2 linked regions of the Desulfurococcus amylolyticus Z-533 genome follow. Each later gene encodes a partner of the first gene's protein in a complex. Links are inferred from orthologs where the notes say so. Each region holds a gene or a part of one and is shown on either strand. Other genes may lie near its edges.

What was found. The genes of interacting proteins can lie anywhere in the genome.
Region 2: the proteins of SPHMEL_RS06255 (region 1) and tuf are in contact, whole or in part, in a crystal structure (PDB 7CSL), measured with the Pyrococcus horikoshii proteins. The link is inferred for Desulfurococcus amylolyticus Z-533 from one-to-one orthologs. Residues at the interface, in WP_010884146.1 of Pyrococcus horikoshii: Phe4, Leu6, Val7, Val9, Arg11, Met13, Pro14, Thr15, Asp16, Pro17, Leu38, Ala39, Lys40, Glu44, Pro45, Ile46, Ala47, Phe48, Gly49, Leu50, Tyr56, Leu58, Arg60, Asp61, Glu62, Glu63, Tyr65, Ser66, Phe67, Asp68; in WP_010885563.1 of Pyrococcus horikoshii: Val16, Lys20, Ser21, Lys62, Arg65, Glu66, Arg67, Gly68, Val73, Ala74, His75, Ile88, Asp89, Ala90, Pro91, Gly92, His93, Asp95, Phe96, Lys98, Asn99, Gly103, Ala104, Asp227, Val228, Tyr229, Ile231, Val234, Val237, Val239.

Annotation. Positions count from the first base shown.
Region 1 is NZ_KI911318.1:1,182,471-1,185,619, forward strand. The notes cover bases 337-3,121. They hold SPHMEL_RS06255 (elongation factor 1-beta), read left to right. Parts: upstream 337-1,485; coding sequence 1,486-1,758; downstream 1,759-3,121. Other genes in these bases: truD (tRNA pseudouridine(13) synthase TruD), read right to left, coding at 337-748; pth2 (peptidyl-tRNA hydrolase Pth2), read right to left, coding at 777-1,124; SPHMEL_RS06250 (zinc finger domain-containing protein), read left to right, coding at 1,253-1,474; SPHMEL_RS06260 (NAD-binding protein), read left to right, coding at 1,898-2,554; SPHMEL_RS07565 (hypothetical protein), read right to left, coding at 2,628-3,005. Also shown: more of truD, read right to left, coding at 1-336; more of SPHMEL_RS06265, read left to right, coding at 3,122-3,149. UniProt on the Methanocaldococcus jannaschii protein: Promotes the exchange of GDP for GTP in EF-1-alpha/GDP, thus allowing the regeneration of EF-1-alpha/GTP that could then be used to form the ternary complex EF-1-alpha/GTP/AAtRNA.
Region 2 is NZ_KI911318.1:101,215-104,442, reverse strand. What follows is about bases 81-2,944. They hold tuf (translation elongation factor EF-1 subunit alpha), read left to right. Parts: upstream 81-783; coding sequence 784-2,106; downstream 2,107-2,944. Other genes in these bases: rpsJ (30S ribosomal protein S10), read left to right, coding at 2,172-2,483; SPHMEL_RS00615 (30S ribosomal protein S7), read left to right, coding at 81-641. In the rest of the region: more of SPHMEL_RS00615, read left to right, coding at 45-80; SPHMEL_RS00595 (30S ribosomal protein S13), read left to right, coding at 2,999-3,228. UniProt on the Methanocaldococcus jannaschii protein: GTP hydrolase that promotes the GTP-dependent binding of aminoacyl-tRNA to the A-site of ribosomes during protein biosynthesis.

The DNA.
Region 1 (3,149 bases):
CTAAGCCGTTGTATCCAGCCCTAACATATCTACCCTCATAGTAGAAGCCGGTGAAATCCCTCCTTATCCTTTTTACTATGGCTTCCAAATCCTCCCCAGGATACATGGTATCAAGAAGAATTCTTGAGAAATAGTTCTCACGTCTTTTTACGACGTATTTACCTAGTAAATGTGTATTATACCTCTTTACACCAAATCTCTGGTATCCATAGTAGGCCGGGAGCCCATGCCTACTGATCAGCTCGAGGATCCTTTTCATGACTTCTTGCTGACGCTCATCAAGGCCTTGGATGAGTACTTCAAACTCATTACCCTTGAATATTTCCCTGCCCGGCTTAAACCTCGTGTATCCAGCTATCTCGAAAACCACTTTGTCTCCCTGTATAGGGAAAATCCTCTCATCCACCAGCAGTCTCTTAATGTAGAAGTATGAAGTGGTAGTCGCGTTCTTATCCTTTAATCCATGGAAATGAATATTGTCAACCGGGATATCTAGCTTCCTCGAGAGTATTCTTAGGGCCTCAAAGGTATCAAGACCTCTCTTTACAACCCTTACAACAATATATCCTTCCTTACCATGGAGATCCACTCTTTTAACCAGGTATCCTTCATCAATGACTTCACGGACTATAAAGCTTGAAGGCGTTATTCTATATTCATGATTCACCGAGAGGCTTGTTAAAGAATATTTCAACCCGGATACATAGTCCAATGGATGTGGATATATCCGCCCGGTGTCTGAATCCATTATAGGGGGCCTCTTTTAAATAATTCCATCACAGAAGCTTTAAGCCACCTGTTAGCTTGTCAACCCTATCATCGGGCGCTGGACCTATAGCTACAGCCGTTATTGTGCCTGGGGGAAGCTCTGTCAACCCAGCATCCCTCACTATTGAGGCAGGTAACCCATTAGATATTGCCTCCATATATATCTTCACCAACTCTTCCTCCCCTCTTACCTTAACAACTATCTTCTTCTGCCCACTATTCCACCACTCATTAAACCACTCTCTATGGTTATAATAGGCTTCGAACGCAGCTATAACTGATGCATGGGCGACCTGGGCAGCTATCTTACCCTTACTCATCTCCAGGTCGCTTCTAACCACTATAACCTGTTTCATATGTTAACCCCTACACTAACTTAACTCACCAGGCACAGCATGGGCTCTAATTGGGAAATAAGGGACTAATATTTTTAATCCCATTAACCATAATCAATAGAGATGTCTCGCTTAAAAAGGTGGTTTAAATGTCGCAGTATGTGCTTAAGCAGAACGAGCCAGGGATAAGAATAGAGGAGGCAGCCTCTCCACTCATATGTGATAGCTGCCATAGGTTAATGGAGCCAGGCGAGTATGGTGTAGAATTCTACTGTCCAAACTGTGGAAAAGTATTAATTAAGAGATGTAAAAAATGTAGAAAACTAGTAGTCGAATATACTTGTCCAAACTGTGGATTCAGAGGTCCATGAGGTGGTGGTCGATGGCTCAGGTACTGGTAATAGTTAGAGTACTACCCGAAGACGTGGAGACACCACTGGATGAATTAAGGAAGAGAATAGCCAGCGCGCTCCCTGAGGGATACGAGTTAAAGATGTGGGATGAAGAGCCAATAGCGTTCGGGTTAAAGGCATTGAGGCTGGCAATAATAATGCCTGAGCAAACAGAGGGCGGTACTGAGACGCTTGAGAACCTTATAAGCCAGGTACAAGGAGTAAGCCAAGTCGAGGTTGAGTATGTGAATAGGTTGTCCTAGATTCGATTTTGTCTAAACAACCTTAAACAGTATCAAATAATCAATCCTCTTCTAAGTAGGTGATCCGTATATTAATGAAAATAGTGATATATCCATTTTGAAGGTAATCTCAATGAAGCCGGAACAAGGGTGATGACCTATGGCTAGGCCAAGGATACTTATCATTGGGGGAGGTAAGGTAGCCGAACATCTCATCACGCTCTTCAATATCCATGAGGAAGCTGAAGAAGTAATCGTTGTCGACAAAGACCCAAGGAGAAGAAGTATTTTTGAGAAAATCGGCGATGTACTGGTTCTAGAAGGGGACGCCACCGATATTGGGATCTATAACGAGATAAATATGAAGGATATCACGGTCATACTAGCCCTGACGAACAGTGATGAAGTGAATTTAATGGTGCTTGCAATAGCTAAGTCATTCAATATCCCTATTAGGATTGGAAGGTTCACAGACTCCAAGATCGCTGAATTAGTTTCCAGTCTTGGACTAGGTATACCAATAGTGCAACCTGTTGTAGTGGCTAATATAATAGCCCAGATAATCTCATCGATCTCGAATGGAAAGGTTATCGGAAACGTAGGGGAGGATAAAATGCTAATGGTCTCGATAAGTGAAGCCGACCCTGTTGCTGAAAGCAGTATCGGAAACATAGATTTAGGGGAAGATGGAAAGATAATATTACTATTTGATGGCTTGAAACTCAAGATCCCAGAGCACTCGGATATATTGAAGCCTGGAAATATCCTCTTTATACTGGCAAGAAATGAGGAGGTAATTAGGAAGATTAAAGGCTAGCTGGTTCGGCGAGTAACTGCTTCATCACATCTCATACCATCAAAACTCATCACAGCCACTAATAGGGGAGTAGTCATGGATCCCTTATTACACGGGGAAACTCTATATATTTCTTTGATGGTATATAATATAAGGAGTAATTATAGATTATGGGAGGCACACCGATGAATCCCGGCATCCAGGACACGGGAATAAACGTTGCAAGCATTAGTTTATTCATTATTATATTGCTGACAGCAATATTGATAAGGGTAATTACGTCACGATTACTGAGCTCGCTTTCTGAACGTGGAAGCATTTCAGGTAATGTACGAGATATCTCCATAAGGATCATCGATATTGTACTAGTGGTAATATTGATTAGTACAGCCGTCATGCTATTTATTCCACAGTATTGGGGAATACTTACAATCTTCGGGCTTCTAGGTCTAGTAGCCTTAGTGCTCTTCATACACCCGTTGATCTCATATATATCGATGATAATACTTCAAATGGAGTTACCATTGAAGAATAGGTACTATGAGATATCAATGCCGGGTATCCAAAAACCGTTAACCGGTAAAATATTGAAGATAACGTCGAGAAATACTGTTGT
Region 2 (3,228 bases), 1.1 Mb from region 1 along the record:
TTTTAAACTCATGCCCTGATATCGGATAATGAAGGTGTTTATGTATGAGTGAGATGCAGACCAGGGAGATGTTGATTGGCGAAATAAAGTTATTCAATAAATGGAGCTACGACTTTATAGAGGTAAGAGACCCTAGCTTGAAAAAATATATTTGCCTAAAACCAGTTTACCTACCCCACTCCGGCGGCAGACATGAGCATAAACGCTTTGGAAAAGCACTAGTACCCATCGTCGAGAGGCTAATAAACAATGTAATGCGACCAGGTAGAAACATGGGTAAGAAGCACCTCGCATACAACATTGTGAAGAAATCATTCGAACTCATATATCTGAAAACAGGTGAAAACCCATTACAAGTACTAGTGAGGGCAATAGAGAACGCGGCCCCTAGAGAGGAGACCACTAGGATAATGTATGGTGGAATAACATACCATGTCTCAGTTGATATAGCGCCTTTAAGGAGAATTGATCTAGCACTAAGACATCTAACCGAGGGAGCTAGGTTAAAGGCTTTCCACAACCCCATATCCATAGAGGAGGCATTAGCGGAGGAAATAGCGTCGGCTGCATCAAATGATCCAAAGAGCTATGCTGTTCAGAAGAAGGAGGAAATCGAGAGGATAGCGTTAAGCAGTAGATAGCGTTTTTAAATTATCACTCAGATACCTCCTCTATCTCCTATATAAACAAGGACGGAGATAATTACTGGCAGGGAGAAATACTTTATAAACACCCTGAAAGTTATTAAACTAGTTGGACATGTTAATGTAGATAAGAAAGGTGATGAACGTGAGCACGCCTCAGAAACCACATTTAAACATAGTGATAATTGGGCACGTAGACCATGGAAAAAGCACTATGACAGGGCATATACTCTATCGTCTAGGCTACTTCGATGAAAAAACCGTGAAGATGATCGAGGAAGAAGCAAAGAAAATGGGTAAGGAGAGCTTCAAGTTTGCCTGGTTACTCGATAGAATGAAGGAAGAGCGTGAACGCGGTGTCACTATTTCACTATCATACATGAAGTTCGAGACCAAGAAATACTTCTTCACCATCATAGATGCACCCGGTCACCGAGACTTCGTTAAAAACATGATCACCGGCGCAAGCCAGGCCGATGCAGCCATCCTAGTTATAAGCGCCAGAAAAGGAGAGTTCGAGGCTGGAATGAGTGCCGAGGGCCAGACCCGTGAGCACGCCATACTAGCTAGGACCATGGGTATAAACCAGCTAATTGTGGCCATAAACAAGATGGATGCAACCGAGCCACCGTACAGTGAGAAGAGGTACAACGAGATTAAGGAGATCCTGGGTAAATTCCTGAAGGGACTGGGCTACGATATATCCAAGATACCATTCATCCCGGTGTCAGCGTGGACAGGTGAAAACCTGATTGAACGTTCGCCCAACATGCCGTGGTATAATGGTCCAACACTAGTAGAGGCATTGGACTTATTAACGGTGCCGCCCAAGCCACTTGATAAACCACTTAGAATACCGATACAAGATGTATACAGCATCTCCGGTGTTGGTGTCGTACCTGTTGGAAGGGTTGAAACCGGTGTACTTAAAGTAGGCGATAAAGTAGTATTCATGCCGCCAGGACTAATCGGTGAAGTCAAGAGTATAGAGACTCATCACGCTAAGATCGAGAAAGCAGAGCCCGGTGACAACATCGGGTTCAATGTAAAGGGTGTAGAGAAGAAGGATATTAAGCGCGGCGATGTGGCTGGATCCCTTGATGTTCCCCCAACAGTTGCCGATGAATTCACCGCGAGAATAATGATAATGTGGCATCCAACAGCAATAGCCGTGGGATACACGCCAGTAATACATGTCCACACAGCCAGCGTGGCATGCAGGATAACCGAGATAATTTCAAAGATCGACCCTAGGACAGGTAAGGAGGTTGAGAAGAACCCACAGTTCCTGAAGCAGGGAGACATAGCTATAGTTAAATTCAAACCGATAAAGCCACTTGTAGTAGAGAAATACGCTGACTTCCCAGCTCTTGGAAGATTCGCTATGAGAGACATGGGTAAGACAATCGGTATTGGACAGGTACTCGAGATCAAGCCAGCACAAGTCAATATCAAGAAATAGTTTTTTAAACCCGAATTCTACACATTACGTTTCCAAGTATGCTTACAGGTATAAGGTTGGTCACGATGTCCGCAACAAGGATGGTTAAAATAAAGATCTGGAGCACCAATGTAAAAGTACTAGACGACTTCGTGGGTAAGATAACAGATATAGTGAAGAAGACAGGTGTTAAAATGAATGGCCCAATACCACTGCCAACTAAAAAACTAAGAATCAGGACAATGAAGCTACCGCATGGAGAGGGAAAGAAAAAGTATGAGAAATGGGAGATGAGGATACATAAGAGGCTACTATACATAGCCGAGGATGAAAGAGTAATGAAGCAGTTGATAAGGGTTAGGATTCCCCCTGAGATATGGATGGAGATAGAGATATAGTTTTAAACAGCCCGATGTTTTAATAAAGTGGTTCAACCCATCATCCTGTGAACTCAATTTCCTCCTGTTAAGAAATATAAGCCTGAAACACTTTTATCATAGATATGAGCCGGGGTGCCCGAGCGGTCCAAGGGGCTGGCCTGGAGAGCCAGTGCCCCGAAAGGGGCGCGCGGGTTCAAATCCCGCCCCCGGCGCCTCGGTATGTTGTTTCTGCTTTCATATAGGTTTACTATTAAATTCTTTTATTGAAGTAATGTAATTGCGTGCATAAACCTGTTCATAAAGCACTCAAGATGTGATGTCACCTTGAACGCCCTCAAGCCGTATGCAAGCCCAAAGGGGATACAAGGGGAACAAAAACGAGGGGATGAAACCAATTTATATAAACCTATATGAGACCTGAACCCCTCTAACTCGAGGGAAAAGTGTTTTAAAGCTAAGCTTTAAAAACCGTTATCAGTTAATTATGTTGAGTAGTTATGTATATGCTTATCGAGTTAAGTCCGGTGAAAGAATTGAGTGAGAGGGAGAGTTTTAGACAGATAGTTAGAATGCTGGAAACCGATGTCGATGGAGAGCTTCCATTAGTTTACGGTCTCTCAGAAGTAAAGGGCTTGGGCTATACATTTAGTCTAGCAATATGTAGAATACTAGGGTTGAACCCTGAACAACGCGTTGGTTTCCTAAGCGATGACGTGGTTAAGAGTATCGAAGAGGTTGTACGCAACCCTGGGAAATACGGTAT